3 regions of the Nonomuraea sp. NPDC051298 genome follow, and region 3 is predicted to be linked to each of the others. Evidence: riboswitches for the same ligand, from Rfam matches in the RefSeq annotation. Region 3 holds a riboswitch; each other region holds the start of a gene.

Region 1 (10,316 bases), on a different contig from region 3:
GCGAGTCGGTCGTGGAGACCAGCTCGTCGGCGTCGTTGTACGTCATGGTGGTGACGCCCTTGTCCGGGTCCTCGGTCCTGATCTCCCGGCCGCGCAGGTCGTAGTGGTGCCGCCACACGTTCCCGGCGGGGTCGGTCACGGTGGACAGGCGTCCGGCGTGGTCGTAGGTGTACGTGGTGGACTCGTACGCGCCGGTCGGGGTGGCCCCCTTGTACTGGCGCAGCTCGATCAGCCGGTCCTCGGCGTCCCCGATCCGGGTGGTCGCGGTGCCGCCGGGCGGCGGCGTCACGTGCACCCGGTCACCCTCCTCCTTGACGGTGACCCGGTACTTCTCCACCCCCTTGGCCTTGAGGATCTCCGCGTTGACCTCGCCCGCGCCGTCGAACGCCGACACGACCTGAGCGGGCACGTCGGCGTCGGCCACCGCGAGCAAGCTGGTGGACGGCGTGCCGGTGGCGAAGTAGCCGGTGTTCTCCTTGTGCTTCTCACCCTGGGAGTTGTAGAAGGTGTCGGTGATCGTTCGGCCGTCACGCAGCGCGGGATCGGTCGTCTGGTCGTCCCTGGGCGCGGGTTCCTGGGTCTGGCGCTCGCGCATCAGGCCGTCGTACAGCTCGTGGCTGCTGGTGTAGGTGCCGTCGGCGTTGAGCGTCTTGGTGGTGACGACGCTGGGGCCGTTCGTGCGCACCGTGTAGGAGTATTCCGTGTTCGGCGACTGGCCCGCCGCCTTGCTGCGGTCGGGCTGCCAGACCTTGGTCAACCGGCCGAGGGCGTCGTACTCCAGGTCGACGCGCCGGTTGCCGGCGTCGATCTCGGCGACCGGCTCGCCCCAGGCCGGGTTGATCAGGGTGCGCTCGACGTGGCCGAGCTGGTTGGTCTCCGTGGTCTCCGTCGCGGGAGCGCCCGAGGACGGGCTGTAGACGGTGACGGACCTGGTGCCGACCGGATCCGTCTCGCTCGTCTCCCGGCCGTACACGTCGTAGGTGTGGGCGCGATCGGTGATCGTGGTCCCGTCCGCCGAGACCAGCTCCTGCACCGAGGTCACGTCACCCTTGGTCGGGGCCTGCCCGAACGCCTTGCCGTCGTAGTGGACCTTCTCGTCCGAGATGATCTCGCCGGCGGACAGCGTGGACAGGGCCGTGCCGCAGCCAGCCGCGACCTTCTGGACCCTGCTGGGGTAGTCGAGCATCCACGACGTGTCGTTGCGGGCGTAGGTGAACCGGGTGCACTGATCATCGTCCCCGTCGGCCAGGTCGCCCCGCTCGTCCACCTGGAGGAGGAGGCCCTTGGCGTCGTACGAGCGCTCCTCACCGGTACGCCGCCACCCGCCGCCCGCCACGGCGGTACGGGTGACCATGGACTTCGCCTCCACCAGGTGCGCGGCCTTGGTGACGCCGCCCTGCGTGGACTCGGCCGTCTTCACCGACCACGGTTCCTCCAGGGACGCGGTCAGCACCGACCCGCCGTCGCCGTCGAAGAGGATCTCCTCGCGCTCCAACCCGGCGTACTGGTCGAGGTCGTCGAGCTTGACGCCCTCGGAGTCCTCGACCTGCGCGCTGCGCTTGGAGCCGTCGGCCAGCTTGTCACCGTGCAGGCCCCGGAAGTAGCGGAACTCCGTGAGGGTCCGCCTGGTGTCCTGCCCGTCGCCCTCGCGCACGCGTACCCGGCCGAAGCCGCGGAAGTCGGACCACGTGCGGTGCTCGGGCTTGACCAGGATGTTCTCGGCGTAGCGCCAGCCGGCGCCGCCGAGGTACTCGTAGTCGGTGACCAGGTCGGGGGAGCCCGCGACCCGGTCGACCTCGACGGTCTGCGTGACCACGTACTTGTGGAACCAGTCGGTGACCTCGGCCTCGTTCGGCGGGGCCCACCGCTGGGGGAAGCAGCGCCTGGCGTTCTTGTCCGCCGCGGGAACGTCGCCCGGCTTGCAGTCGGCCGCCGAGTAGTTGATCCGCAGCTCGCCGCCCGACTCGTTGCCGATCGCCTGCACCCGCCACTTGACCAGCGGAGCGCGGCCCTCGAGCGCGTCCACCCGGTTGGGAAGCTGGACGCCGGTGAACGTGACCGGAGGCAGGGAGAGCGTGCCCCCGACGTGGCCGGTCTGCTGGATCGAGGCCAGCCACAGGGCCGGGCTCATGCCGTCACCCGAGGCGGGGAACTGGTGGGTCAGGGTCCAGGAGTCGACGGGGGTGTACTGGCCGGCGCCGTTGCCGAGCTGGGTGGTGACCTTGGTCAGCCGCTTGCGGCTGAAGAACGTCGGCGCCAGCCTGTCCGTGCACTTCACCCCGGCGTCGCAGATCTGGTCGAACGGCACGTCCGGCCAGCGGCTCGCGGTCTCCTTCTTCAGCTCTCCTGGCGCGCACGTCACCGTGCCGCCCGGCAGGCACCGCTCGGCCACGTCGAACACCACCCGGGCCGCGGGGGCCCTGGTGAACAGCTCGCCGCTCAGGTAGCCGTAGTCGATGCGCGTCAGGTAGGCGGCGCGCACGTACGAGGTGCCCAGCTCGGGCTTCATGCTGCGGCCGTAGTGGTTGGTCTCGCGCTCGTACCAGTAGGTGGTGGCGTTGCCGTGGGTGTCCACGGCCAGGTCCAGGTTCCACCGGTACGCCTGCTGGCACCAGGCGTTGGCCGGGGTGCTGTTGTAGCAGGGTTCCCCGCTGTTGTTGCCGAACACCGGCACCGTCTGCACGGACTTGGTCTCCGCCTTGCCGGTCGCCCAGCCGGGCAGCCGGTTCAGGCCGAAGGTGTACTGGGAGCCGTCGGGCGTGGTGACCCGCCAGTACTCGCCGTTGTTGTCGCCGTTCGTCGCGCCGGTCAGCGCCTCGATCCTGGTGCCGTCGTCGCGCTTGGGCCGCCACTGCTTCGTGGTGGCGTCCTTGACCAGCTCGACCGACGAACTGCCCAGCGACAGAACCGCGTTGTCCTGGTCCCAGCACAGATCGCCGGTCTTCTTACCGTCGATCATGCACGACTTGTAACGACGCTCGACGAAGCCGCCGGGACCGAGTTCGAAGCCCTCACCCGCCCAGGACGCCTGGTTGTTGGTGGAGGCGGTGCGCCCGTCCACGCTCTGCGAGGAGTAGCCGAGCGAGATCTGCGGCTCGTCCCCGCCCAGCGACGGCGGGGTACGCAGGTCGTAACCCCAGGTGAAGTCACCCGACTGGGTGCCCACGCTCCAGTCGGCGGAGGCGGCCAGCGAGGTGGCCGAGTGGTCGCCTGACTGGCCGGAGGCGGCGGCCGTCACCGCGTAGACCGCGCCGGTCTCGAACTCCGCGGTCAGCGTACCGGCCTGGGGATCGTTCCTGCCGGCGACCGGCTCGGGTTGCGGGCAGGCCGCGGTGGCGGTGGCCGCCTTCAGGCCGCACTCGGCCAGCTTGACCAGCCGCAGCCGAGCCCCGTAGTCGCCGCCGTAGGCGTACCGGAAGCCGGAGTAATCGATCTCCAGCCGGGTCTGCCCGGCGGCCTTGGCCGCGGGCACGCCCTGACCAGGAGAGACGCGCAGCGCCAGGCCGAGCAGGTCGGTGTCGAGCAACTCCACCGTGACCGGCTCCACCTCGGCAGCGGCCGCGGTCTTGGCCTGTTGCGGAGCCAGGCGGACCGGGAAATCGGCCGCGAGGGTCTTGGCGGCGCTCCCGCCGAGCTCCGCCTTCTGCGGCTTCGGCCAGGTGACGCCCGGCGGTGCGCTCCATGCCTGCTTGGCAATCGGATTCTCGAGCGGCGCCTTGACGGGCACCTGCCCGCCCGTGACCGGCGTCTCCTTCTGCACGGACGGGGCCGGACGGGGAGCCGCATAGGCGGGCACGGCGTACGCCATCTCCACCAGCAGGACGACGGCGAGAACCGGAGCCAGCCTGCGCGGCCAGCGCGATTCACGCTTGACGCCTTCGAAACGATTCCAGGAGGCGTCCGGGTGAACGGGATCGGGAGGTGTCGGCTGAAGGCCGTTCCATCGGGACTCGGGCAGGTCTAACTCACTGGGCAGATCCATGAACCTTCTCCAGAGGGCTGCCGGTCGGGACGTACGGGGGCGGGGCCTCACCCGTTTCGAACAGGAGCTGGCGCGTGAGGCGATGAGCCCTCGAGCGTGTCCGCGATCACAGATTGGTGATCGGATCGTCGCGCTCGTCCGGCCGTAGGTCCAGACTTCTGCGCATTCTGCTCACCCGCTTCTCGGCGGCAGAGGCGGCCCCTACGCGGTCGAGGGGCGGCAGGCGGCGGCGCGGTCCTCGAGGAGGGCGCGTTCGCGGGAGTTGCGGGTCAGGCCCGCCGCCCGCTCGAACTCCGCCCGCGCCTCCTCCGTGCGGCCCAGCTTGGCCAGCAGGTCCCCGCGTACGCTCGGCAGCAGGTGGTAGCCCTTGAGCGACGGCTCGTCCACGATCTGGTCGAGCAGCTCCAGCCCGGCCGCCGGCCCGTAGGCCATCGACAGCGCCACGGCCCGGTTGAGCTCCACCACGGGCGAGCGCGACAGGCGGGCCAGCGACTCGTACAGGCTCGCGATGCGCCCCCAGTCGGTGTCCTCCGGGTCGACGGCGCGGGCGTGGCAGGCGGCGATGGCGGCCTGCAGCGCGTACGGGCCGGGCGTGCCCGACAGCGACTCGGCGAGGTCGAGCGCGGCCAGACCACGGCCGATGAGGAGCCGGTCCCAGCGGGCGCGGTTCTGCTCCAGCAGCAGGATCGGCTCGCCCGACGGCCCCACCCGGGCGGCCGACCTGGACGCCTGGATCTCCATGAGCGCGACCAGGCCGTGCACCTCGGGCTCCTTGGGCATGAGACCGGACAGCACGCGGCCGAGCCGCAGCGCGTCCTCGCACAGCGCGGGACGCATCCAGTCGTCGCCGGCCGTGGCCGAGTAGCCCTCGTTGAAGATCAGGTAGATGACCTCCAGCACGGACGACAGGCGGCCCGCCAACTCCGCCCCCTGGGGCACCTCGAACGGGATCCCCTTGTCGGCCAGCGTGCGCTTGGCGCGGACGACGCGCTGCGCCACGGTGGACTCCGAGACCAGGAACGCCCGCGCGATCTCGTCGGTCGTCAGGCCGCCGAGCACGCGCAGGGTCAGCGCCACCCGCGCCTCCATCGACAGGGCGGGGTGGCAGGCCGTGAACACCAGCCGCAGCAGGTCGTCCTCGATCTCGTCGACCTCGGGAAGCTCGTCCTCCAGGTCGATGCGGTGGCCGAGTTCGACGAGGTTGCGCTGGAGGCGTTCGTTCCTGCGGATGAGGTCGATGGCGCGGCGTTTGGAGACCGTCATCAGCCAGGCGCCGGGGTTGCGCGGCACGCCGGACTCCGGCCACTGCTCCAGCGCGGCGACCAGGGCGTCCTGTGCCAGCTCCTCGGCGAGGCCGACGTCGCGCACCAGCCCGGCGAGCCCGGCGATGAGCCGGGCCGCCTCGATCCGCCAGACCGCCTCGATGGCGCGATGGGTGTCGGAAGCCGTCACCGGCCCATGAGACCAGCCCCGCCCCTCCCGCCGCAACCCGAGCCGGTGGGACGGGTCACGCGTCGGGGGTGTCCACGCCCAGGCGCTCGCGCAGCGCCTCCTCGCGCTCGCGCTCGTCCGCGGGCATCGAGTCGTCCGGTACGTCCGAGGCGTCGAACACCTGCCACACGTCCAGCCCCACCCCCTCGTGCCCCGGCGGCACCGGCACGCGCAGGGCCCACTCGACGGCCTCCTCCCGCGACTTGACCTGGATCAGCCAGAACCCGGCGATCAGCTCCTTGGCCTCCGTGAACGGCCCGTCGATCACGCTGGCCCGGCCCCCGCTGTAGGCGATCTGCGCGCCGTGCGAGCTGGGGTAGAGCCCCTCGGCCGCGAGCAGCACCCCGGCCTTGGCCAGGGACTCGTTGTAGGCGTGCATGTTGTCCACCAGCTCCTGGCTGGGCAGCGTCCCGGCCTCTGTCTCGGCGTTGGCCTTGCCCACGATCATGAACTTCATCGGTGTCGTCTCCTTCGGGGCGTGGCGGCCTCGGTGGCCGTCCTCGTCGACGCGTCGAACGGCCGGGCCGCGGATCGACACTACGCCGTCGTGGGGTCGTGGGGTCGTGGGGTCGTGGGGTCGTGGGGTCGTGGCGTCGTGTGCGCGGGAACGCGCCGAGCGCGCGGCCCCGGGATGGGGCCGCGCGCTCGGCGGAGGGGGTGGGGGGAGGCGGGTCAGACGGCGTAGTCGGGGTAGCCGTAGCCGACGACCTGCGACTTCGGACGGACGCGCTCCTCCACCTTGCCGTTGCCGGTGTTGCCCTCGACGGTGGAGATGGTGCCGTCCTGGTTGTCCTTCAGCACGAAGCCGACGTGCTCGATGTCGCTCAGCGCCTTGCTGCCGCCCCAGGAGAAGAACACCACGGCGCCGGGCTTCGGGACGGTGCCGAAGCGGTTGTTGGCCGCGAACCACTTGGCGTGGGTCACGGTGTAGGCGTCCCAGCCGATCTGCTGGCGGGCGCCGGTCTGGTCGCCGACCCAGGAGACGAACATCGCGCACCAGGCGGCGTTCAGGTACGCGGCGCGGTTGCCGCCGTCACGGGCGATGGTCTCGGCGGCTCGCTGCGAGGCGGCGTACCACTGCTGGTACTTGGTGCCGCCGCCGTAGGAGTTCTCGGAGGTGCCGATCTGGGACTTGGCCAGGGCCAGGACCTGCTCGGCGGTGACGTTGACCTTGTTCTCGCTCGCCGCGCCGTCCTTATGGGCGGCGACGGCGGCGTCCGGGTGCCTGGCTCCGGTGGCCGCGGCGACGCCGATCGCGGAGTCGGCGCTGGCCGTGACGGCGTGGGAGCCGAGGGCCGTGGCGATGACGGTCGCGCCGACGAAGGTGCTGACGAGGGCGCGGACCAGAGGGCTCTTCGAGGTATCGGTAATACGGTGCTTGGCCATCGAGGGGGTTACTCCTTGCTTCCATGCCGCTTACCGGGTTAGCTGACGGGTTCGGACGTGGAAGCTGCCCTACGGCACCGAAGTGCCGATTCACCCCAAGGAACGTGGGTCCCCGGTTCCGCCCGCAGGCGGATTCAGCGGTCACAGGACGATCCTGTGATCTGTCGTGCGATGGTCGACACAGCCGGACAAACCGGTCATATGCCTCAAGTAGTCATCTAAGGTAATACATGAGGCAAGGGGATGACAAACCCCTAAACGCGATGTCAGTCCAGTTGTCTCCGCGCGGCGGCCAGAAGCCCCATCATGGCAAGGGATTCGTCGAGGGGCATGATCGAGGATTCGGTCTTTCCCTCGGCCACCGCGGCGCGGACCTCGCGCAGCTCACCGGCGTATCCGTTGTCGGCGGGATCGAGCACCAGCTCCTCCGGCTCCATGCCGGGCCCGGTGAGCAGGATCCGCTCCGGCGCCCAGAACGGCGCCGCGAGGTCCGCTCGCATCGATGTCCCGACAACGCCGGCCTGGTTCGGGTAATTCCCCAGCAGCGACGACGCCACGAGCGCGTGCCGCCCTCCGGGGTAGAGCAGGAGCCCGGCCACCTCCGCGTCCACCCCGGTCGGGGCCAGCGAGCCGGTGACGCGCAGCTCGGAGGGCGCGCCCAGGAGCAACTGGGCCAGGCCGAACGGGTAGATCCCCAGGTCGAGGAGGGAGCCGCCGCCCAGCTCCGGCGCCCACAGCCGGTGCGCGGGGTCGTACGGCGCGGCGAACCCGAACGTGGCCTGCACCGACCGGATCTCGCCGAAGCGCGGGTCGGCCGCGATCCGCTGGATGAGGGGGTTGAACCTCATCCACATCGCCTCCATCAGGAACACGCCCGCCTCGCGCGCCAGGCGTACCATCTTCGCCGCGTCGTCCACGGTCGCGGCCAGCGGCTTCTCGCACAGCACGGCCTTGCCCGCGGCGATGGCCGCCTCGGCCACCTCCAGGTGCTGCGCGTGCGGCGTGGCCACGTAGACGGCGTCCACGGCCGGGTCGGCGCACAGCTCGGCGTAGGAGCCGTACGCCGACTCCGCGCCCAGTGTCGAGGCCAGGTCCTGCGCCCTGGTCAGGTCTCTGGATCCGACGGCGGCCACCCGCATACCGGGCTCCGCCACGATCGCCGTGCCCACCCTGCGGGCGATGGCTCCGGTCGCGGCTATTCCCCATGTGAAATCTCGCACGCGGGAGATCGTATATGGAAGGTAAAAAATCAGGTAAAAGAGGTGCTCGTTACTAAGAAATGCTGTCAAATGACACATCGGTCACAGGGGTCACTCACATCATGTTGAACGTCTCCGGATCCGGCCCCAGTCGCAGCCCCTTGTTCAGCGCGCCGATGGCCGCAATGTCCTCGGCGTCGAGAATGAAGTCGAAGACGTCGATGTTCTCGGCGATCCGCGTGGGCGTCACCGACTTCGGGATCACCACGTTGCCGAGCTGAAGGTGCCAGCGGAGCACGATCTGGGCCGGTGTCCTGCCGTACTTGTCCGACAGCACCCCCAGCGCCGGGTCGTCCAGCAGCCCCCTGCCCTGGCCCAGCGGGCTCCACGCCTCGGTGAGGATGCCGTTGGCCTCGTGGAAGGCCCGCAGCTCCCGCTGCTGCAGGTACGGGTGCAGCTCGATCTGGTTGATGGCCGGGGTGATGTCGGTCTCGTCCATGAGCCGGGTGAGCGTGGCGACCGTGAAGTTCGAGGTGCCGATGGCCCTGACCCGGCCGTCGCGGTAGAGCTTCTCCAGCGCCCGCCACGCCTGCACGTACTTGCCGTGCTGCGGCATCGGCCAGTGGATGAGGAACAGGTCCACGTAGTCGAGACCCAGCCGGGCCAGGCAGTCGTCGAACGCCGCCGCCGCGCGGACGTGGTCGGCGTTGCCCAGCTTCGTGGTCACGAAGATCTTCCCGCGCGGCAGCCCGCTCCCGCGTACGGCCCGGCCCACGCCCTCCTCGTTGCCGTAGGCGGCGGCGGTGTCGACGTGCCGGTAACCGGTCTTGAAAGCGGTGGCGACCGCCTGTTCGGCCTCTTCGGCCGGAACCTGCCAGACGCCGTATCCGAGCTGCGGAATTTGCACGCCGTCCGTGTTGAGCATGAGCGAGTTCATACCCTCCATTGTTCACGTCGCGTTTCTGAGCGCTTAAGCCGGTGGGGCTACCTTGGAGCGGTCGTGACGGGCCATCACCCCGCTGGGAGGACAACGAGTGGTCGAACAGGCGTCGGCCTGGGTGGAGTCCCCGCTCCAGATGCTGTGCGCCGTCGAGGCTCACCACGCCGGGCTCCTCGGCCCGGCGACCGCCGTCGTGCCGCGTGCCGGTCTGCGCCCGCTGAAGGCCACCCGGCGCGAGCTGTGCGCCCTCGGGCTGCCCGAGGGGCTCGAGCTGGCCGAGCCGCGCGAACGCATGCCCAGGCGCGTCCAGGCCGTCGGAGACGCCTTCTCCGGCCGGGTGCAACTGCGCTGGCTCATCTCCCGTCCCGGCCACATCGTCATCGTGGACGACGGGCTGGCCACGCTGCGGCTGCTGGAGCTGCTGGCGGCGGGCCCGTACCGGCCGCTGCTGCGCGCCCGCGCCGAGCCGACTCCGCTGCGCAGCGCCCTGGGCCTGGCCGCCGCGCTGCGGCTGCGCCTGGCCAGGGTGTCCGTCTTCACCGCGCTGACCGTGGACGACAAGCTCGAGGAGGCCGTCCGCGCCGCCGGGGTCGACCTCGTCCGCCACGACTTCGCCTGGCTGCGCGCGCAGCCGCCCAGCGCCGAGGGCCCCGCGGAGCGCACGGTCGTGCTCGGCACCTCGCTCGTGCGCAACGGCCTGGTCCACCGCGACCACTACCTGCGCTGGCTGACCGAGCTGGCCGCCCGCGAGCCGCTGGCCTACTACCCGCACCGCCGCGAGGACCCCGTGGACGTCGCGCTGATCCGGGAGCGCCCCGGCATCACCGTCCACGACGCGGGCGCCCCCGCCGAGCTGACGCTGCGCGGCCTGGACGCCGGCCACCGCGTGCTCAGCCTCCCCTCGACCGCGATCACCTCGCTGCGGGTGCTGCTCAGCCCCCGGGGCGTCGCCGTCGAGCCCGTCGACGTTCCCGATGACTGGTGGACCAGCAGGGCAGCCCCCGCCCTGCGATCACATTTGACTGGAGTGTCCGGGTGAGAGTGCTGGCGGTCGCCGACTCCGACTCCTATTTGAAGTGGGCGGCCTGCCTGCTCGGTGACCTGCCTTCGGGCTGCGTGACGGAGCTGGTCGTGGTGCGCACACCGATCGCGCCGTCGCCGGAGCAGATCGCCGCCGCCGTGGGCGGGCGCGAGGTGCCGCCGGTGCTGTCGGCGCGGTCCGTACGCCGGCTGGCCGAGCGTACGCAGCCCGACGTGATCCTGCTGGCCTGCACCGGCCCCGTGGTCGACGTGCTGGTGGCCGACGTGCTCGACGAGC
Region 2 (10,316 bases), on a different contig from region 3:
GGCAGGAGGCCGCGCAGTCGCTCGCGCAGAAGAAGACCGGGATGTACCTGCTCGGGATGTTCGTCGCCCAGCAGATCCCCGAGGCCGACCGCGACGACCTCGACTTCTTCACCTTCCCCGAGATCAACCCCGCGTACGGGACCGACTCGATCGACGCCCCCATCGACGGCTACATGATCTCCGCCAAGGCCAGGAACGTGGCCGGCGCCAAGGCCCTGCTCAAGCACTTCGCCCAGGCGTCCGCCCAGAACGTCGCCACCGGCCTCGACCCCGGCACGCTGGCCGCCAGCTCCAAGGCCGACACCTCCGGCTACAGCTCCCTGCAGAAGCGCGGCGCGGAGCTGGTGTCGAAGGCCACGCACATCGCGCAGTTCCTCGACCGCGACACGCGGCCCGACTTCGCCTCGACCGTGATGATCCCGTCGCTGCAGGCGTTCGTCGGCGAACCCGACGAGATAGACCCGCTGCTGGCCGGCATCGAGCAGCAGAAGGCGAACATCTTCCGCTGATGGCCGTCAAGACCCGTCGCTACTCCGCCCGGGATCTGACCGTGCTGGTCATCGGGCTGGGGGTGGCCGTCATCGTCAACGTGGGCCTGATCTGGGGGCCCACGCTGGCCTCCATCGGGCTGTCGGGCACCGACTGGAACGGCATCGGGCCCATCGAGTGGGTGGGCGGCCAGAACTACCACGACCTGGCGGCCGAGTATCCGCCGTTCTGGTCGGCGGTCCGCAACAACGTGTTGTGGCTGGCCTTCCTGGGGCTGGTCGCCACGCCGTTCGGGCTGTTCTGCGCGGTGCTGCTGGACCGGCGGCTGCGGCTGTCGCGGGTCTACCAGAGCGCCCTGTACATGCCGGTCGTGCTGTCGCTGGCCGTGGTGGGCTTCATCGCGCAACTCGTCTACTCCTCCGACTACGGCGTGCTGAACGCGGTGACCGGGCTGAACGTGGACTGGCTCGGAGACCGTTCGATCAACATCTGGGTGATCATGGTCGCGGCGGCCTGGCGGCACGTGGGCTACGTCATGATCATCTACCTGGCCGGGCTGAAGGCGGTCGACCCGGCGCTGAAGGAGGCCGCGGCCATCGACGGGGCGAGCGAGCGGCAGGCGTTCTTCCGGGTGGTGTTCCCGACGCTGCGGCCGGTCAACGTGATCGTGCTGGTCATCACGGTGATCGAGGCGCTGCGGGCGTTCGACGTCGTCTACGCCGTCAACAAGGGCAGGAACGGGCTTGAGCTGCTGTCGGTGCTGGTCACCGAGAACATCGTGGGCGAGGCCAGCCGGATCGGGTTCGGCTCGGCGATCGCGGTGATCCTGCTGGCGATCTCGCTGGGGTTCATCGTCACGTACCTGTCGCAGTTGTTCAAGGAGGAGCGATGACGCTGACCGCCCCCGCTCCCCCGGCCCAGCAGGCGGCCCGCGCGCCCGCGCGCCGGCCGGTCCGTCCGCTGCGGATCCTGCTGCACGTCTTCCTCGCGCTGGTGGGGCTGGGGTGGCTGCTGCCGCTCGTCCTCGCCGTGTACGCCTCGCTGCGGCCGTACGAGGAGACCGCCCGCCTTGGCTACTTCTCGCTGCCCGAGCACCTCACGCTCGACTACTACGGCCAGGCGTGGACGCAGGCCGAGTTGCCCCGCTACTACCTCAACACGTTGATCGTGGTGGTCCCCGGGGTGGCGGTGACGCTCTTCCTGGCCTCGTTCACGGCCTTCGCGATCGCCCGGCTGCGCATCCCCGGCCGCAGGGCGCTGCTGATCGTGTTCACGGCGGGCAACCTGCTGCCGCCGCAGGTCCTCATCACCCCGCTCTACACCCTCTACACGCTCGTCCCGCTGCCCGCCTGGCTGTCGGACTCGCAGTCGCTCTACGACTCCTACCTGGGGCTGATCCTCATCCACGTGGCGTTCCAGTTCGGCTTCTGCGTCTTCGTGATGGCGAACTTCATGCGCACGATCCCCGAGGAGATCACCGAGGCGGCCCTGGTGGACGGGGCTGGGGTGTGGAAGCGGTACTGGCGCCTGACGCTGCCGCTGTGCCGACCGGTGCTGGCGGCGCTGTCGACGCTGCAGTTCACCTGGATGTACAACGACTTCCTGTGGGCGCTGGTGCTGATGTCGTCGGGCGACAAGCTGCCCGTCACCTCGGCGCTGAACAACCTGCGCGGCCAGTTCTTCACCGACTTCAACCTGCTGGCGGCCGGGTCGGTGCTGGTGGCGCTGCCGACGCTGATCGTCTTCCAGCTCCTGCACAAGCAGTTCGTGGCCGGGCTCACGCTCGGCTCGACCAAGGGGTGACCCGGCGGCCTTCTCCGTCCGCCGGTCCCGGCTAGTGGTCCGGCGGACGGAGGAGGCCTCCGAAGCGGGCGGCCACCTGGTCCCACGCCCATTCGCCGGTCACCCAGTCGCGGCCCCGCGCGCCCATCTTGCGCGCCTTGTCGGGGTCGGTGAGCAGCTCGACGACGGCCTGCGCCACCTCCCCCGCGTCCGCCCCGTCCACGACGAGGCCGGTCTCGCCGGGCCGCACCGCGTCGGGAGCGCCACCGGACGCGCCCGCCACCACCGGCAGCCCGCTGGCGGACGCCTCCAGGAACACGATCCCGAGCCCCTCCACGTCCACCCCCTTCAACCGGGTACGGCACGGCATGGCGAACACGTCCGCCGCCGCGTAGTAGCCGGGCAGGCCGGACGCCGGCACCGTCCCGGTGAACCTGACCGACTCGTGCCCGGCCGCCAGCCGCTCCAGCGCCTTCCGGTACGGCCCCCCGCCCACCAGCAGCAGCACCGCGTCCGGCACCGAGCGCAGCACCTGGGGCCAGGCCCTGATGAGCTGGTCCTGGCCCTTGCGCGGCACCAGGCGCGACACGCACACGACCACCGGCCGCCCCGGCAGGCCCAGCTCGGCCTTGGCCGCGCCGGGGTGGAACTGCTCGACGTCCACGCCGGGCGCGAGCCGTACGAGCTTGGCCGCCGGGATGACGGCGGCCAGCCGCTGGCGCGTGTACTCCCCCAGGTACGTCACCACGTCGGCGTGCGCGCCGATCCTGCGCAGCACCGAGCGGAAGCCCGGCGCGCTCGCCCACGACGCCTCGTGGCCGTGGGTGAGCATCACCACCCGCCGCGCCCCCGCCCGACGCAGGCGGGGGGCCAGCAGCCCGAGCGGCGCGGCGGCGCCGAACACGACCGTGTGCACGCCGTACCCGGCCACCAACCCGGCCGCCGTACGCGCGACGGCCGGTGTCGGCAGCATGAGCCTGCGGGGATGCCGCACGATCCGGTACGGCTGCCGCCGGTCGAACTCCGCGCTGCCCGGCCAGGCGGGGGCGTAGACCGTGACGCCCGGCGTGCGCAGCGCGAGCCCGTGCACGAACGACTGGATCCCGCCCGGCCTGGGCGGGAAGTCGTTGGTCACGAAGAGCACGCCGCCCACGGGGGCGGTCACGGGATCGGTCACGGTACGGGGACGCCGTTCAGCTTGGCCCACGCGCGGGCCATGGCGATGCGCTCGGGACCTGGAGGATGGGAGGCATAGAGCACATATTCCACCGCATCCGGCGACAGATCCGAAATATTTGTGACCGCCAGGCGTTTCTGCATGGCGATGAACGTCGCCGGGTCCCCGGTGAGATCGAGCGCGTGCAGGTCGGCCCTGGCCTCGATGTGGCGGCTGATCACGTTCTGGGCCGGTCCCATGATCAGCGAGCCGATGGTCATCAGCCCCATGACCACGCCCACCGCGCGCGGATCGCCGATCGACGCGACGCCGACGCGACGCCGCAGCGGATCGAACACCAGGAACAGGACGATCGCCCCCAGACCGGCGCCCAGACCGCCGATGAGCGTGCCGTAGAGCACGTCGTTGTATTTGGCGTGGGCCAGCTCGTGCGCCACGACCAGCTCCACCTCCGGCTGCGGGGCCTGGAGCAGCGTGTCGTAGACGACGATGCGGCGGGTGGCGCCGAAGCCCGACACGTACGCGTTGAGCGCCGTCGTCCTGCGTGAGGCGTCGGCGACCAGGACGTCCTCGACCGGCACCCGGTCGCGCTCGGCCATCTGGAGCAGGTTCGTCCGCAGCGGGCCCTGCGCCATCGGGGTGAAGTCGTTGAACAGCGGCTCGAACACCACCGGATACACGAACGACGCCAGCACCGCCAGCGCGAACGCGCCCACCCCCGCGGGGATCCACCACCGCCTGAACCTGCGGGCCAGCGCCACCAGGGCCAGCAGCATCACGCACAGCAGGAACGTCTCCACGCCCAGGCTCTTCAGCCGGTCCCCGGTCCAGCTCCCCCAGTCCTGGGTGGACAGGCCGTAGTCGCGCAGGATCGTCTCGAACCAGATGCCGAGCGGCCACCTGAACAGCTCCACGATCGCCGTGAGCACCACGACGCCGAGGATCGTCCGCACCCACCAGGGGCCTTTGAGGCGGCCCAGCACCTTGGCCCCGAACGGGGTGGCCACCAGGACCGCCGCGAAGATGATCGTGAGCGCCAGCGAGAGGTAGCTCGGCAGGCTCGTGGCCGCGTCGAACGCCTGCGACCTGGCGATCTGGGCGGCGCTGAAGTCGCGCGCCGGATCGGGCGGGCCGCCGGTCAGCACGTGCCAGGGGGTGCTGAACGCGGCCACGGCCACGATCACGAGGGCGAGCAGCGCCAGCGCGATCCCGGCCTGCCGTCGCAGCGCGCCGTTCCCTGACGCCGCCACGGCCGCCTCCCCCGTCCCTCCCGCGCCGCCGGAGGCCGCCGCGTCGCCGCCGGGCTCCGGCCCCGAGCGGGACTCACCCCACGCGTGCCGCTCGCCTCCCAGGTCCGCGTCCGACCCCGAACGCCCGTCCGCGCCTGAGTGCGCGTCGCCGTCGGAGTGTGCGGCACCGTCAGAGTGTGCGGCACCGTCAGAGTGTGCGGCACCGTCAGAGTGTGCGGCACCGTCAGAGTGTGCGGCACCGTCAGAGTGTGCGGCGCTCACCCCTACGGCGGCCATCTCTCCGTCCGGCACGTCGCGTTCGCGCGTCCCGGCCGCCGACGTCTCCGCCTCTCGCGCGCCCGTCACCGGCGTCTCCGCTTCCGGCCTGCCGGTGTCGTGCGGCGCGTCTTCCTCATCTCGCCGTTCGCTCATCTGCCTCCCCTTCACACGAGCTGATCCCGCACGTACTCGCGCCACCGCGCCGTCAGCGTGGCGACGGAGAGGCCCAGTGAGGCGAGCGCCCGATCGACGCCCGCCCGCTGGGCCGCACGGTAGAGCCTCACCAGGGTCCCCTCACCGAACCGGTCAGCGAAGAAGCGACACGCCAGCCAAGCCTCCTGGTACGCACGCGCGAGCCGGACCGGGTCGGACCCGTCCGCCGCGAAAGCCGCAGGTCCGGGCAAAGCGCTCGGCAGGCGCCCGGCCCGCGCCTCGGCCGCCAGTTCGGCCGCCGCCGTGGCGACGGGCAACCCGGCGTCGCGGTAGGCCACGTAGTCCGCGAACCCCTCGTAGAGCCAGACCGGCAGGCCCTCGGTCCCGGCCACGACGTGGGTCAGCTCGTGGGTCAGGACGATGTCCTTGCCGGTGGGGTTGAGGGTGGCGAAGAGTTCGGGGACGACGATCACGCGCCCACGGTCGGCCACGGCGGCCAGGCCGTCGAGCCGGTCCACTCCGGCCAGCGCGGCGGCCTCGCGGGCGGACGCCGGAACGACGACGAGCGGTCGTACCCGCCCGCCCAGGACGGCGGAGACACGGAGCCCGGCCGCATCCGCCCTCCGGGCCAGATCAGCGAGCCCGGCGGCGTCGTGCCCGGCGGGCTCATGCCCGCCGGAGTCACGCCCGGCAGAGTCATGCCCGGCCACCACGGAGTGCCTGCCCCGGCTGACGACCGTGCGGCCGGGCCACAGGTCGCGCATCTCCGGGGGCAGGGCAGAGGGATCGGGAAGCGGTGCCGCGCCCGGAACCAGGAGCAGGAGGACGGCCACCACGGCTCGTCGGCTCACCTGCTCGGACACGGGGCCGATCGTAGCCGCCCGGCACTCGTGCCCGCGCTTGCGCGAATCCACGGCCACCGCCCGGCAACCACCACGTGCGCTTGCGCGGACTCACGGCCGCCGCTTGGCAACCACCACGTGCGCTCGGGCGGATTCACGGCTACCGCTTGGCAACCACCACGTGCGCTCGGGCGGATTCACGGCTACCGCTTGGCAACCGCCACGTGCGCTTGGGGGAGTTCGCGGCTGCCGCTTGGCAGCCGCCACGTGCGCTTGCGCGGATTCGTGGCCACCTCCAGGTCACCGCCTCCACCGCCTGGCAGCCGCCGCAGCCGCGTGCTGCGGGGGCGGATTCGCGGCCGCCCGTGGGGACAGGCGAGAGCCCCGCCCGGATCGGGGGGAATCCGGGCGGGGCTTCTTCACATGCCGGGACGGACCGCGCCGACGAAAGACGACTTGCGCCATCCGTCCAGCTTGTCGATGCGTACCCGTTCACCCGTCCGTGGTGAATGGATCATCTTGCCCTTGCCGACGTACATGCCCACGTGGCCGAGCCCGCTGAAGAACAGCAGGTCACCTGGCTTGAGGTTGCGCCAGGAGATCTTGTTCCTGATGCGGGCGAACTGGCTGCTCGCCACGCGCGGGAGCTTGACGCCGGCCTTCTTCCAGGCGAACAGGACGAGGCCGGAGCAGTCAAACGAACCAGGCCCTGTGCCCCCGTACCGATACGGGTCACCGATCTGGTCCTTGGCCGCGGCGACGGCCTTGCGGGCCTTCGCCTGTTGCCGGGCGACCTTGGCGGCCCGTTGCCGGGCAGCCGTGGCCGTCTTCGAGGCGCCGGCGGTGGTGGCCACCGTCGCCGTCGTTCCGGCCGAGTCGCTCGTCGTCGTCGCCTGAGCCGTGGGGGCATGGAGGACAAGACCTCCGGCCGTCACGGTCATCGTGAGTGCTACGCCGCTCAGGGCGAAGCGGGACAGGCGGGGGTTCTGCAGGGAGGTGGACAGGATTTCTCCTCGCGTCTTCCACGAACGCCTACCGGGTTAGCTGACGGATTCGGGCCTGGAAGTAGCCCTACGGCGCGACTCGCGCGCCGACTCACCCCTGATCCCTCGGGAAGAAACGGGATCGCTGGGTCCCCGGCTCCGTGCCTCATGACTGCACGGATTCGGCAGGTCGCCGCCCGATGAGGGTGCTGCTCCTCGAGGGGTATCGGGGGCGACCGGCGGATCTTTGTCTGTCTCACATCGGGAGGACCGATGCCGGTTCGCGGGGGACATGGCTTGTGCACCGCGACGACGCCAGAAGCTACGCCGAAGGTTCAAGGATCGGCAAAGCGCACACCGGGCTGTAAAGATCAGACAGAGGGTGATGTCAGAGCTGAAACCCCTGCTGGAACCCCAAGCTTCGTTACCAGAATGTGACCCTGCTCACACTTGGACACGTCCAAGATTGTCAGGTCCCAGACATCCCTTTCGTCACATCCGTCACACCGACGCCGATTCCGCGAACACCCTCGAACGGCCGCCCACCGGTCCGCCATCACCACACATTTCGCGAAATATCGCCACACTCTACGATCCGTCGCCATACCCAAATGGCCTGAAGAAAGCCCGGTCCTGCCCCGGAGATCAACATAGCTACTATGGTGGATAGTAGCGAAGTCGAAGCGCCTCCGCCGGGGACAGCCGGTGACGAGGACCGAGCGGGAAGCCGGAAGTCAGCGCCGCGCACGAGCGACTCACGCACGAGCGTCCAGCCGCACGCCCACCCCCTACCCTTGACGCGCCGACATTTCGGCGATCGGCTCCGGGGGCGCGAAGAGGCGTAGAAAGCGTTCCGCGGTGGCCCGCGGTCCGGCCAGGGTGAGGTCACCCCGGGTGAGGACGTCGTCGAGAGTGCGGGCGCGGCCGAGCACGGCGGCCAGGGTCTGCGGGCTGGTCTCGATGACCAGGTCCGCCTGTGGCAGGCCGGAGTCGACGCGGGCCAGGTGGAGGCGGTCACGGTCCACCCGCAGCAGGAAATGGTGCTCGCCGAGCCGCAGGCCAACGGCGAGGTGGAGCGCTTCGCCGACAGCGGGCGCGAACAGGGCCTTCAGCGACAGGGCGGCGGAATCGGCGCTGAGCGGGGCACCGTGTGGCAGCGAGGGGGAGCGGCTGCTCCAGCGGGCGAGGTCGGTGACGATGGGCTCCAGTTCGGCGCCCCAATCGGTCAGTTCGTAGATCCAGGAGCCGGCGGGCGGGGAGAGCTTGCGGCGCCGCACGATGCCGGCGTCCGTAAGCTCGCGCAGGCGCTGGGTCAGGATGTCCGCGCTGATCCCCGGCAGACCGGCGCGCAGGTCCGTGAAACGTTTGGGCCCGAGGATCAGCTCCCGCACGACCAGCAGCGCCCAGCGCTCTCCCACGAGCTCGAGAGCGTGCGCGATCGCGCATCCATCGCCGTAACTCCGCTTGCCCGCCATGCTCCTACCCTACCAGCGACAGTCCTTGAATCCATCTTCATAGTTGTCTTTTCCAACTAGAGAGTTGTAGTGTCCGACCATGCAACGGCTGCGAGAGAGGCTCGACATGGACGACCACAACCAAGACAGAAGGCCGCGCGCCCTCGCCGTGTTCCTACGCGTTTACGGCGTGCTGTCGCTCGTGATCTTCGTACCGCTCTTCATCGGGTTCATGGTGCGGACACCCCTGCTGGCGGAGACCGGTGGCCCGCTGAACTGGACGATCTGGAACGACGTCAGCTCCGGCCACGAGCAGGCCCACGTGCCGCCCATGCTGTTCGCGATCTACATCGTGTGGGCCGTGTTCCTCCTGGCGGCGGCCAGGAACCCGGTTGCCCACAGGTCGTTCCTGTCCTTCACGATGTGGGCCAACCTGGCCCACGCCCTGCTCATGGTCGCGCAGGCGGCCACGGACCTGGACCGCTACTGGAGCAAGTTCCTGACCGACATCCCCTTCATCCTGATCCTGGCCCTCGGCATCTTCTTCCTCAGGCCCGCCGAGAAGGTGCCGGCCGAACGATGACCTCGCCCGGGTCAGGGGCGGATGGCGCCGACCAGGTTGCGGCCGTACGCGGAAAGCTTGACGACCTTGACGACGTCGCCCGTCTGCGGCGCGTGGACGATGTCCCCGTTGCCGGCGTAGATGCTGACGTGCCCCAGCCCCTCGCTGAAGATGAGATCCCCCGGCTGCAGGTCGTCGAGGTCCACCTTGCGGTTCGCCCCCCACGCCCACTGCTGCCACGTCGTACGCGGCAACGACACGCCCGCCGCCGCCCAGGACGCCTGCGTCAGCCCGGAGCAGTCGTACCCCCTGGGCCCCGTGCCGCCGTAGATGTACGGCTTGCCCACCTGCGCGTACGCGAACCGCAGCACCGCGGCCGCGTTCCCCGAGGCGGGCCCCGTGTACTTGATGCCGACGCTGTCCGGGTTTCCGGGGTTGTACGCCCCCAGCTTCTTCAGCAGCTTCTTCTGCTGGGTGATCAGCTTCTGCACCTCGGAGCGTTCCTCCTGGACGGAGTCCCGTTCCTTGTCGGCGTCCTTCAGCGCGGCCTCGGCCTTGTCCCGCTCGCCCTTGAGCCCGCGGTTCTCCCGGTCGAACACGGCCAGCTTCTGGGCCCGTTCCCGCGCGAGCTGCCCGGCCACCGCCAGCCCCGCCAGCATCCCCGCGGGGTTCTCCGAGCCGACGATGCCGGGCCAGGAGGTGACGTCCTCGCCGAGCTGGTAGCTGTCGACGGCCATGCCGACCACCTGCGCGCGCAGGTCCGCGACGGTCGCCAGCTTGCGCTTGTAGCCGTCGTTCAGCTTGGTGTAGGTGGTCTTGGCCTTCTTGTAGCGCTCGTTCGCGGTGTTGTACCGGTCGACGACCTTGTCGGCCTGGTCGTTGAGCTTGTCGAGCTTGGCCTTGGCCTGGGCGAGCGTGGGCTCGGGGTCAGCGACGGCCGCTCCGAGAGGAGTCAGCACCAGCCCGAACGCGAGCCCCGCGGCCACCGGTACCCCGCCGAACCTCACAGCGTCGCCTCCCAGGGATTCCACCTGGGGCGAAATAGTACAGAAGGGACGGGTGAGGCATCGCCCAAACCCGGCAATTCATAACTTATGCGCGGCTCAGCCGACGCAGCAGCAAGCCAGACGGAACGGGTCTGGCGCCCATCCGCCTGACCGACTCGGCCACCTCCCGGTCGGACGACACCACGGCGATGGCCCGGCCTGGCGGCTCGGCGCGTACGAGCTGGCGGATGACGTCGTCGGCGATCTCCCCCGGCGCGCTGAACAGCACCCGCACCCCGCGCGGCGCCACCACCTGAACGGGGGCGTTCAGCTCCGCGCCGTCGAACACCACGGTCACCTCGACCCGGGTCTGCGCCACC
Region 3 (10,316 bases):
GCGGCGCGCCGGCGCAGATCGGCGTCTTTCATCTGGGGTCCTTAGAGCAGGCTGAGGAGGGAGTCGAGGTCGGTGAGACCGGCGTCGGAGCCGAGACCGGTGGCCACCCTGGCGGCGGCGGCCGTGCCCCAGCGGGCGGCGGTGGGCACGTCCTGGCCGTGCAGGAGCCCGGTGAGGAAACCCGCGCAGTACGCGTCGCCGCACCCCGTGGTGTCGGACACCTCCGTCTTGAGCGCCGGGACGTGCTGCGTGCCGCCGGCCGTCACGACGAGGCTGCCCGCCGCCCCCAGCGTGACCAGCACGCCCCGGGGGCCGTCGGCGAGCAGCGCCCCTGCGGCGGATTCGACGTCGGGGGCGCCGGTCATGAGCAGGGCCTGCGTCTCGTTCGGCAGCACGTAGTCCACGTGCGGGAGGAAGGCGCGGGCCATGACCAGGAGGTCGGCCATCTCGGACAGCAGGTCCATCGTGACGACGGCCCCGGCCGCGCGCGCCTCGTCCAGGAGGGCGAAGAAGGCCGGATCGCCCAGACCGAACGTGACGTCCATCCCGCCGAGGTGGATCGCCCGCGCGCCGCGCAGCACGTCGGCCTCCACGTCGGCCGGGGTCACGCCGAGGTTCGCCCCGGGCACGTGGAAGCTGGGCCGCCCACCGTCGGGCCTGATGGGCAGGATCGAGGCGGCCGTCTGCTCCCCCGACCTGCGCACCAGGCGGGAGGCGTCGACGCCGCGCTTGGCCAGCACGAGCAGCAGGAGGTCGCCCAGCTCGTCGTCGCCGATGGCGCCCATGGTGACCACGTCGTTGCCCAGTTTGACCAGGTCGACCGCCGTGCCCGCGGCGGCGCCCGCGGCGGTGAGGCGGATCTGGTCGACCAGCACGGTGTCCTGGCCCTCGGGGATGTGTTCGACGGGCCGGGCGAGGATGTCGACGATGTGGACGCCGACGGTGGCGACGGTCATAGTCTAAATAGACAGACGTCCGAATAAAAAGTCAACGTGTCTGGGGAGGCGGCCGATGCCGAAGATCGTCGATCACGACGAGCGCAGGCGCGAGGTCATGTCAGCGGCCCGCCGGGTGATCGTCAGGGACGGCATCGACGCCGCCACCACCCGCGCCATCGCCAAGGAGGCCGGCTACTCGAACGGGGTGCTGGCGCACTACTTCGCCGACAAGGACGAGATCCTGCTGTCGGCGCTGCGCCAGTCGCACGAGCGCATCCGGGCCCGGCTGACGCGCAAGGTGGGGGACGCGACGGGGCTGGCGGCGCTGCGGGAGCTGCTGCTGGACAATCTGCCGCTGGACGCCGAGCGCTCGCAGGAGACGCGGTTGGAGGTCAGCTTCTGGAGCCGCAGCCTGGCCTCGGAGCGGCTGGCGGAGGTGCAGGAGGCGGAGGCGGGCGAGCTGCGCGCGGCCGTACGCGGGCTGCTGGAGCAGGCGCGGGCGGACGGCGAGCTGCGAACGGAGCCACAGAAGGAGCCCCGGACGAAGCCACAGGACGAGTCACAGACGGGGGCCGACCTCGACGACCTCGACGACCTCACCGAGCACCTGCTCGCCCTGGTGGACGGCCTCAGCCTGCACCTGCTCCTCTACCCCGGCAGGCTGACCCGCGCCGACGCCGAGCGGCTGATGCTGCGAGCCCTCGACCGCCTCTGAACGCCGGGGAAGGACGCGCTCTGCACGCCGGGGAGGGACGCGACGGACCGGTCGATTGCCGCGCACCGGGCGAGAGGCTAGATTCCCACCGCATGAGCCTCCGCGAGCAGTTGTGCGACTACGGCCGCCGGGCCGTCGAGCTGGGCCTGGTCATCGGCACCTCCGGCAACCTCAGCGCGCGCGAGGGCGACAGGGTCGCGGTCACGCCGTCGGGCGTCGCGCTCGACCGGCTGACACCGGAGATGTGCCCGATCGTGGACATGTCGGGCCACCTGGTGGAGGGCGACCTGCGCCCGTCCAGCGAGACGCCCATGCACCTGGCGATCTACGAGTCCACCGACGCCCTGGCCGTCGTGCACACCCACTCGGTCTTCGGCACGGTGGTGGCCACCACGATGACCGAGCTGCCGCCCGTGCACTACAACGCGCTGCTGCTCGGCGGCGTGATCGAGGTCGCCGGATACGCCACGTACGGGACACCGGAGCTGGCCGCGAACGTCCGCCGCGCGCTGGAGGGCAAGCGCGCCGCCCTGATGGCCAACCACGGCGGGGTGACCATCGGGGCGACGCTGGAGGAGGCGTTCGAGGCCACCCGGCTGCTGGAGTGGCTCTGCGAGGTCTACGTCCGCGGCCTCGGCGTCGGCAGACCGGCCATCCTGACGGACGAGCAGCTCGCCGCCGTGGTCGAGCGCGCGCTGAACCCTCCCGACTTCCCCCGCCGGTGAGCGGCCCTACCCGAGCGCGACCTGCTCGGCCAGACCGAGCGGCAGCCCGCCCGACCCGGCGATGCGGTCGTGGAACTCCTTCGGCGAGCCGCGGAACGACTCCCTGATGCGGTCGATCTCGATGGCCCCCGTGAGATAGGAGGGCGCCTGCGTGGGCCAGGCGCAGTAGCGGTTCACCTCGCCCTGCGCCGTGCCCGGCGACAGCGACGCCTTGGTGGCCATGAACGTCTCGGCCTCCTCGATCGGCAGGTCCTCGCAGTGCAGCGCGGTGTCCACGACCATCCGGGCGGCGCGGAAGATCCGGCAGTCGAGGTGCGCCAGCTCGGTGGCGGGGGTGTCGAAGTAGCCCTGCTCGTGCAGGAGCTTCTCGACGTACAGGGCCCAGCCCTCGGTGAAGTACGGCGTCCTGAAGACCTTCCTGACCGTACGGGGGTTGCCCGCCATGTACGACAGGTGCCAGTGGTGCCCGGGGTACGCCTCGTGCACGGCGATCGAGGGCATCTGGGCCCGCGAGTTCGTCCGCAGGCGCTGGCGCACCTGCTCGGGGGTGAAGTCGTCGGGCGTGTACGGCACGAAGAAGATGCCGGTCCGCGAGACCGTGAGCGGCGGCGGGGCCAGGTAGTGGGCCACGGACAGGACCGGCCGGGTGTACTCGGCCGACGGCAGCACCAGGCACTCCTCGCCCTCGGCGAAGGTGACGAGGTCGCGCTCGCGGACGAAGTCGCGGGCCCGCCGGGTCTCCGCCTCGTACTCGGCCCGCATGTCGGCCAGGGTGGGCGGGTGGTCGTCCATGAGCGACTCCATGGCCGCCCGCCAGTCCTGGGTGCCGTTGACCTGGAGTGCCACCTCGCGCATGCGGGCGTCCAGCTCCGCCCAGGCGGCCCGGCCCTTCTGATGCAGCTCGGCGGCGCCGTAGCCGAGCAGCTCGCGCTCGCGCAGCAGCGTGGAGTAGAGCCGCTCCCCCATCCGCCAGGTGCCGCCGCACTCGAAGCCTTCGAGGAACGTCACGAGCGAGTCGAACGCCTGCGCGGCCGGCTCGGCGGCCTCGGCCAGCTTCGCGCGCAGGGCCTCGTCCTCGACCATGCCGGGGATGGTGCGGGTCAGCAGGTTGCGGCCGGTGCGCGCCTGGCCCAGGCCCCGCTTCACCAGCAGCGGGGCGGCGAGGTCGGGGTCGAGGTTCTCCCGGCAGGCCGCGAGCACGCCGGGCACCTCGGCCAGGCGCGACAGGGCCGAGGCCACCAGTTCGTGCTCGGGCTTGAGGCGGCGCTGGAAGGGGGCGTACATCGAGGTGAAGATCGCGGAGAGGTAGGCGGCCGGGTCGCGCCGCCAGTGGGGCCAGGACGCGAGCGCGATCGAGCCCCTCAGCTCCGACAGAACGAGGTCTCTGTCGATCGCGTCGTCCGGCGTGGGGGCCTCGGTGGCCGAGAGGCGTTCGAGCCAGAGCACCTGTTCGCGCTCCTGGGCCTGCCATCCGGAGGCGGTGAGATCGCCGAGTGTGTGATCGTAGCCGTCGGCGCCCAGCGAGGCGGCGACGACGGGACGGGAAGAAAAGTACCACTTAAGAAACTCGTCCACCGATGCACAATATCCTGGGCCAATGCCCCTGCAGATGACCGGAGCGCTAGGCGATCCTGACCTTATCCGCCTCCCCTGGGAGGTCCCCCTGCAAGACTGGCCACAGCACCATCTGGTGGACCTGCCACGCGGCATCTCCCGGCACGTGGTGCGCTTCGCCCGGCTGTCGGGCAAGGTCTACGCGATCAAGGAGATCAGCGAGCGGTACGCCAGGCGGGAGTATCAGCTCCTGTGGGACCTGGCCAGGCTCGACGCGCCCGCCGTGGAGCCGGTCGCGTACGTCACCGGCCGCGAGGACGGGCTCGACGCCGCGCTGATCACCAGGCACCTGCAGTTCTCGCTCCCCTACCGCGCGGTCATGTCGGGCACCCTGCGCCCCGACACGCTCACCCGGCTGCTCGACGCGCTGGCCGTGCTGCTGGTGCGGCTGCACCTGAACGGCTTCTTCTGGGGCGACTGCTCGTTGTCCAACACGTTGTTCCGGCGTGACGCGGGAGCGTTCGCGGCGTACCTGGTGGACGCGGAGACCGGTGAGATGCACCCGATGATCAGCGAGGGGCAGCGGCTGGGCGACATCGACACCGCGCACACGAACATCTTCGGCGAGATGCTCGACCTGGAGGCCGGCGGGCTGCTGCACCCGTCGATCGACCCCATGGAGACGGCCGAGGACGTCGTCGCCCGCTACCACCGCCTGTGGAACGAGATCAACGAGAGCGAGATCATCGACGAGGTCGACTGGCACCGCGTCGAGCACCGCATCCGGCGGCTCAACCTGCTGGGCTTCGACGTGGCCGAGATGATGGTCCGGCGCAAGGTCGGCACCGGACGGCTGATCGTCCGGCCCAAGGTCGTGGACGCCGGCCACCACCAGCGGCGGCTGCTCCGGCTGACCGGTCTCGACGTCGAGGAGAACCAGGCCCGGCGGCTGCTCAACGATCTCGACGGGTTCCGGGTGGCCAAGGGGCTGCGCCACGAGGACGAGGCCATCGTGGCGCACCGGTGGCTGGCGGAGGTGTTCCAGCCGACGGTCGAGGCCATCCCCGTCGAGCTGCGCGGCAAGCTGGAGCCCGCGCAGCTCTTCCACGAGATCCTCGACCACCGCTGGTACCTGTCGGAGCAGGCGGGCTCCGACGTCGGGCTGACCACGGCGGTGACGTCGTACGTGGGCAACATCCTGGTGCACAAGCGCGACGAGCAGGCGCTGCTGCCCGACGAGCCCGCCCCGTAGCCCGGCTGGGGAGGGCGCCGGGTCAGGCGGAGGTCAGCTTGGTGATCTCGGCGACGATGGCGGGCCACAGGGCCGGCGGCAGGTCGTGCCCCATCCCCGGGTACGTCACCAGCCGCGCCCCCGGGATCGCCGCCGCCGTGGCCCGGCCGCCGGCCGGCGGGACGAGCGGGTCGGCCTCCCCGTGCAGCACGAGCGTGGGCACCCGTACCCCGGCCAGCAGCTCCGTACGGTCGCCCGAGGCCATGATGGCGGCCAGTTGCCGCGCCGTCCCCGCCGGGTCGAAGCAACGGTCGTAGGCCAGCCCGGCCCGCGCGACGATCTTCTCCCGGTCCAGCTCGTAGCCGGGTGAGCCGATCGTCGACCAGGTGCGTACGGCCTGCTCCAGCACCGCCGCGCGATCGGCGGGCGGCCGGCTCATCAGGACGGCCGCCGCGGCCTCGGTGGGCGGGGCCACGGAGGGGCCGGGCGTGGACATGATCGAGGTCAGGGTCAGCACCCGCCCGGGGTGCCGGATGGCCAGCGTCTGGGCGACCATGCCGCCCATCGAGGCCCCGACCACGTGGGCGGCGGGCAGGCCGAGGGCGTCCATGAGCGCGGCGGTGTCGTCGGCCAGGTCGTCCAGCAGGTACGGCGCGGGCGCCCCCGCCGAGGGGACGCCCAGGTCGTGGAGGTGCGTGGACAGGCCCGCGTCGCGGTTGTCGAACCGCACGACGTGGTGTCCCTGCTCCACCAGGAGTTCGCAGAGCGCTTCGTCCCACTGGATGAGCTGGGCGCCGAGGCCCATGATCAGGAGCAGCGGGCGTCCTTCTGGAGAGCCGAAGCTCTCGTAGGCGAGGTCGATGCCGTTCGCGGCTACGCGGTTCGTCACGGAGACCAGAATGTCATTCTGGTTCGGGCGGCGTAAAGCAGGGCCCGCGCTCACGATGGGAGGAGTCTCAGCGCACGAGGAGGGGACGGAGGCGGTCGCTGCCGAGCAGCGCGGCGCCCGCGGCGGTCAGGGTGCCGGCCACCAGCACGGTGCTCACGGAACCGCCCTGGTTCTCCACCCCGTCACCGGCCGCGTCGCCGTCGACCGCCGGGGGCTCCTGGTCGGCCGGAGGGGTGGCCGGGTTGTTGTCGCGCTCGGACCAGGCGCCGGTCGAGAACGGCACCGGGTGGTTCTTCTTGCCCACCCCGTCGCCCCACTTGGTGATCACGTAGTCGAGCTCGATGTGGCCCTGGCCGCCGACGCCGTCCACGCCGAGGGTGTCGGCGTTGAAGCTGCCGCCGGTCAGGTCGGCGAACGTCTTGGCGTCGAGGTCCAGCATGATCCCGCGGTTCGACGGTTCGCCCGGCCCGCGGTCGCCCACGAAGAAGGGCGCCTTCTTGCCCTTGTAGACCACGTAGCCCTCGGTCAGGAGCGGCCAGCTCGGGCTCGCGGCCAGGCCCTTCTGCATGGGTTTGCCGCTGGCGGGCAGGCCCGTGTCGCCGGCGCGGCCGGAGGAGTCGTCCCAGAAGTACGAGGCCGTGGTCGACCCTTTGAGCAGGATCTTCTCGTTGTCGGCCGAGTCGGCGTGGGCGGCGGTGCCGACCAGGACGAGCGCGCCGACTGCGATGGCGGTGAGGATGGCGAGGGAACGCAGACCAAAACAGGCAATCATGGAACAGCAACACCCTTCACGGGGGGACAGGGAGGTTGCGCCCGCAAAACGGCACAGCGGGGCACAGCGCTGGGCGTTGACTACGCGGAGCGCACGATGCGTACCTGAGGAAGGGGGCCGTTCAGTTGGCGGCCGTCAGCAAGCGGTCTGGGGGTACGACGCGCTGGTGCATGGGGTATGTCCTCTCCATCACGCCTACCGGGTTAGCTGACGGGTTCGGGCGTGGAGATGCCCTACCGGCACAGGCCGGATTCGCCCCAAGAGGTGGTTCCCCGGCTCCCGAGGGGGTTCGGGATTCGGCGCCGGCCGGCTGCCCTTCTGGGTAAGGACTAGGTCACCGGCTGGTAATGGCGATTACTGTAATGACGGAACCGGACATTGCCAACGTTTCATCATGAATCGGACAAAAGATCTACCTTTGACCGGGAAGAAAAAGGGGGCACGGCATCCCGTACCCCCGGAGAACTCCAGCCTCAGCCGCCGCTCTTGCGCCTGAATGATCTTTTACTCGCAGCCGGACCGTGCGCCCCGTGGATCTTCGATGGGTCGCCGCCCCTGCCACCCGCGCCCGAGCCCGCGTGCTGGCCGCGCTTGCGCTCCAGCGCCTCGCGGAACTTGCGCTTCATCTCGTCCTCGGGAGTTTCGCTGACTTCCGGCTCCGGTGTATCCGCCATGAGGACCTCCAAGGTATTGGGGACAAGTCACAGCTTCGCACGGCACCGCTCACGACGCGAAACCGGCCTCGACCTTGGAGTGTGGCGTGGCGGGCGTACGCAGCCGGTTGTTCGGCAGCGCCACCAGCGCCACCAGGGCGATCACCGCGCCCGCCACCCCGAGCGCGGGGATGACCACCGCGGCCGCGGAGGCGTGCGCGGCCGCCAGACCGTGGACGGGCCAGTTCGGACGTGATGCGCGGCAGCGCCGTGCCCACGATCGTCTGGTCCAGCATCGCCAGGAACATCCCGCCGAGCACGGCGAGCAAGATGAGGCCATTGCCCTTGCTGTCAGTTTTCACCTGTGAAGAGTGATAGGTAAGTCTTGACATGTCAACTTTTCGATATGCTGGCGGGCATGTCCCTACGGATCGCCCTGCTCGGGCTGCTCTCGGCCGTCGGCCCCGCGAGCGGCTATGACCTGGCCAAGAAGTTCGAGCGCTCGCTCAACCACGTCTGGCAGGCCGGGCACACGCAGATCTATCCGGAGCTGGTGAAGATGGCCGCCGACGGGCTCGTGGCGGTCGAGGCGGAGGGGGCGAGAGGGCGCAAGATCTACACGGTCACCGCCGAGGGTGAGCACGAGTTGCGTACGTGGATGGTCGAGCACGCGCCCGCGAGGGCGGTCCGCAGCGAGATCGCGCTTCAGGCGTTCCTGCTGCCGCTGATGGCGCGGGACCAGGCGGTCGGGGTGGTCGAGCGGATCAAGGCGGAGTTCGAGGCGCGGCTGGAGACGCTGGACTGCGAGCCGCGCGACCGCTTCGGCCGGTACGCCCTCGACCTGGGCCTCGCCCAGGCCCGCACCGGCATCCGGTGGGCCGAGGAAACCCTGGCCGACCTCAAAGACCACCAGTAGCCCCGCCGACGGCGCCTTACTCCACACCTTTGCCGCGCGGCGCCTGTGCGGACGGGGGTCAGGGCAGTCGCGACTCAGTCGGCCTTCGCCGCGCGGCGAAGGCGGTAGGCGCTCGCCTTGGCGCGATTCTGGCACGACAGGCCACAGAACCTGCGGGAGGCGTTGCGCGTGCTGTCGAGGAAGACCCGCTCGCAGTTCGCGGCCTCGCAGGACCGGAGTCTCGCCCCCTGACCGACTCCGATCACCATGGCCAGGGCGGTGGCCGCGTCCGCGACCCAGGCGTCGACCAGGCTCGCGTCCGCGCGATGGAAGGCCAGGACGGGGGGCCCGTCCGGTCGGCCGTGCAGGTTGGGGACGGCCGCATGCCGCACGAGCAGCCGATTGAGACCTTCGATCACGGACTCGGCCCGCTCTCCCGCGCCGAAGGCGGGTCGTAGCTGAGCCGCGACGGCCGCGAGCACCTCGGCGTCGGCGGGGGTGAGCGACTCGCTCCGTGCCGACCCGGCCGCCGCGAGCGCCTCCTGGATCGCCGCCCGGCGGTCGGGCCCCGTGGTCGGCGGCGCGACCCGCCGCCCGTACGCCCGGTCGACGGCCAACTCGTTCACCAGAAGGACGGCGCGCTGCACATGCCGCTCGACATAACTGTCTATTTGCGATTGACCAGTGATGCGCCATGGGTCTACCGTCACTGGCGTAGTTTATCTAGACAGTGAGGTATTGATGTCGGAACACGCGGGCCTCTCTCGTAGGATGTGGCACCAGATCGAGCCGGTGCACGCGATGCTGTACTTCTCGCCCCAGGCGTTCGAGGAGGCGGCGCGACTCGGTCACGACGTCGGGTCGAGGTGGCCGAGCTACTTCGCCTGGCGCTGGGCGACACTGGGGGCCGCCGGTCCGCGGCTGGTCACCGCCACCGCCTACAGCTTCAGCCCGGCCATGGTCGCCGGGTACGTTCCGGCGATCTGGGCGACGGCCGCCCCCGAGAAGGTCCTGGACGCCCGGATGCGCGCGGTCGACCGTACCTGTCGCGCCCTGCTCGGCGACCGGCTCGACGGTCCTGACGTCGCCGAGGCGGCGGAGCTGGCCAGGCGGGCGGCGGAGAGCGTGAGCGTGGAGCACCGGCCGCTGGCCGCCGCCAACCTCGACCTGCCCTGGCCCGACGAGCCGCATCTCGTGCTCTGGCAGGCGTACACGGTGCTGCGCGAGCATCGAGGCGACGGGCACCTGACGGCGCTGAGGGCCGCCGACCTCGACGGCTGCGAGGCGCTGGTCTCCTTCGCCGCGATCGGCGCGGCTCCCGTGGCGAACTTCGCCGGACGCGGCTGGGACGAGCAGGAGTGGGCCGCGGCGCACGACCGGCTGGCTCGCCGCGGGCTGGTCGATGCCGACGGGCAGGCCACCGAGCGCGGGCGGGACCTGCGCGACCAGGTGGAGCGGATGACCGACCACCTCGCCGCCGGTCCGTGGCGGGCGCTGGGCGCCGAGCGCGCCGAACGGCTGGCCCAGCTCAACCTCCCGTTGCTGGGCGCCGTCTTCGAGTCCGGCCTGCTGCCGATGACCAGCACGCTGGGCATCGGGAAGGTGCCGGCGCCGGCATGAGACTCGATCCGCTGACCGGCCCGCAGACGCTCGCACGACGGGCCGAGCTGGTGAGCGTCTACCGTGCGGCGTTCACCGGCCCGCCGTGGCATGAGAGCGAGGACGCGGTCGTCGCCTTCCGCGACCGGCTCACCGCCGACACAGCAAGGCCGGGGTTCCGGGCGATCCTGGCCACCGAGGGCGGTCAACCCTGCGGCTTCGGTACGGCGTGGCCGACCGCCTCGCCGTTCCCCACCGGGCGCGCCTACGGCAAGGTGCTCGCGGCACTCGGCCCCGGCCGGACGGCCGAGCTTCTCGTCGGCGCGCTGGAGGTGGACGAACTGG

Evidence for each region. Region 3 has a riboswitch for cyclic di-AMP ahead of ACZ6S0_RS18970 (hypothetical protein). Riboswitches for the same ligand answer to the same signal wherever they lie in the genome.
Region 1: another riboswitch for cyclic di-AMP. It lies ahead of ACZ6S0_RS29860 (CHAP domain-containing protein); the one in region 3 lies ahead of ACZ6S0_RS18970 (hypothetical protein).
Region 2: another riboswitch for cyclic di-AMP. It lies ahead of ACZ6S0_RS07535 (C40 family peptidase); the one in region 3 lies ahead of ACZ6S0_RS18970 (hypothetical protein).

What each region holds. Positions count from the first base shown of each region.
Region 1 is NZ_JBVJIM010000011.1:312,567-322,882, reverse strand. Features, by position in the region: gene ACZ6S0_RS29875 (RHS repeat-associated core domain-containing protein) at 1-3,982, opposite strand, end outside; gene ACZ6S0_RS29870 (RNA polymerase sigma factor) at 4,184-5,434, opposite strand; gene ACZ6S0_RS29865 (YciI family protein) at 5,490-5,930, opposite strand; gene ACZ6S0_RS29860 (CHAP domain-containing protein) at 6,146-6,859, opposite strand; cyclic di-AMP (ydaO/yuaA leader) riboswitch at 6,872-7,009, opposite strand; gene ACZ6S0_RS29855 (Gfo/Idh/MocA family protein) at 7,126-8,079, opposite strand; gene ACZ6S0_RS29850 (aldo/keto reductase) at 8,174-8,995, opposite strand; gene ACZ6S0_RS29845 (hypothetical protein) at 9,093-10,037, shown strand; gene ACZ6S0_RS29840 (DUF6716 putative glycosyltransferase) at 10,034-10,316, shown strand, end outside.
Region 2 is NZ_JBVJIM010000002.1:481,257-491,572, reverse strand. Features, by position in the region: gene ACZ6S0_RS07565 (ABC transporter substrate-binding protein) at 1-509, shown strand, start outside; gene ACZ6S0_RS07560 (carbohydrate ABC transporter permease) at 509-1,381, shown strand; gene ACZ6S0_RS07555 (carbohydrate ABC transporter permease) at 1,378-2,292, shown strand; gene ACZ6S0_RS07550 (glycosyltransferase family 4 protein) at 2,324-3,424, opposite strand; gene ACZ6S0_RS07545 (M48 family metallopeptidase) at 3,445-4,698, opposite strand; gene ACZ6S0_RS07540 (gluzincin family metallopeptidase) at 5,121-5,972, opposite strand; gene ACZ6S0_RS07535 (C40 family peptidase) at 6,371-6,805, opposite strand; cyclic di-AMP (ydaO/yuaA leader) riboswitch at 6,966-7,132, opposite strand; gene ACZ6S0_RS07530 (winged helix-turn-helix transcriptional regulator) at 7,723-8,409, opposite strand; gene ACZ6S0_RS07525 (DUF6632 domain-containing protein) at 8,489-8,971, shown strand; gene ACZ6S0_RS07520 (C40 family peptidase) at 8,983-9,957, opposite strand; gene ACZ6S0_RS07515 (NYN domain-containing protein) at 10,043-10,316, opposite strand, start outside.
Region 3 is NZ_JBVJIM010000005.1:419,809-430,124, reverse strand. Features, by position in the region: gene ACZ6S0_RS19005 (aminotransferase class III-fold pyridoxal phosphate-dependent enzyme) at 1-32, opposite strand, end outside; gene ACZ6S0_RS19000 (carbohydrate kinase family protein) at 42-956, opposite strand; gene ACZ6S0_RS18995 (TetR/AcrR family transcriptional regulator) at 1,012-1,653, shown strand; gene ACZ6S0_RS18990 (class II aldolase/adducin family protein) at 1,746-2,378, shown strand; gene ACZ6S0_RS18985 (DUF885 domain-containing protein) at 2,385-3,953, opposite strand; gene ACZ6S0_RS18980 (DUF4032 domain-containing protein) at 3,976-5,184, shown strand; gene ACZ6S0_RS18975 (alpha/beta fold hydrolase) at 5,207-6,052, opposite strand; gene ACZ6S0_RS18970 (hypothetical protein) at 6,120-6,824, opposite strand; cyclic di-AMP (ydaO/yuaA leader) riboswitch at 7,002-7,136, opposite strand; gene ACZ6S0_RS18965 (DUF5302 domain-containing protein) at 7,298-7,498, opposite strand; gene ACZ6S0_RS18960 (hypothetical protein) at 7,548-7,676, opposite strand; gene ACZ6S0_RS18955 (PadR family transcriptional regulator) at 7,896-8,393, shown strand; gene ACZ6S0_RS18950 (CGNR zinc finger domain-containing protein) at 8,468-8,998, opposite strand; gene ACZ6S0_RS18945 (SCO6745 family protein) at 9,114-9,992, shown strand; gene ACZ6S0_RS18940 (GNAT family N-acetyltransferase) at 9,989-10,316, shown strand, end outside.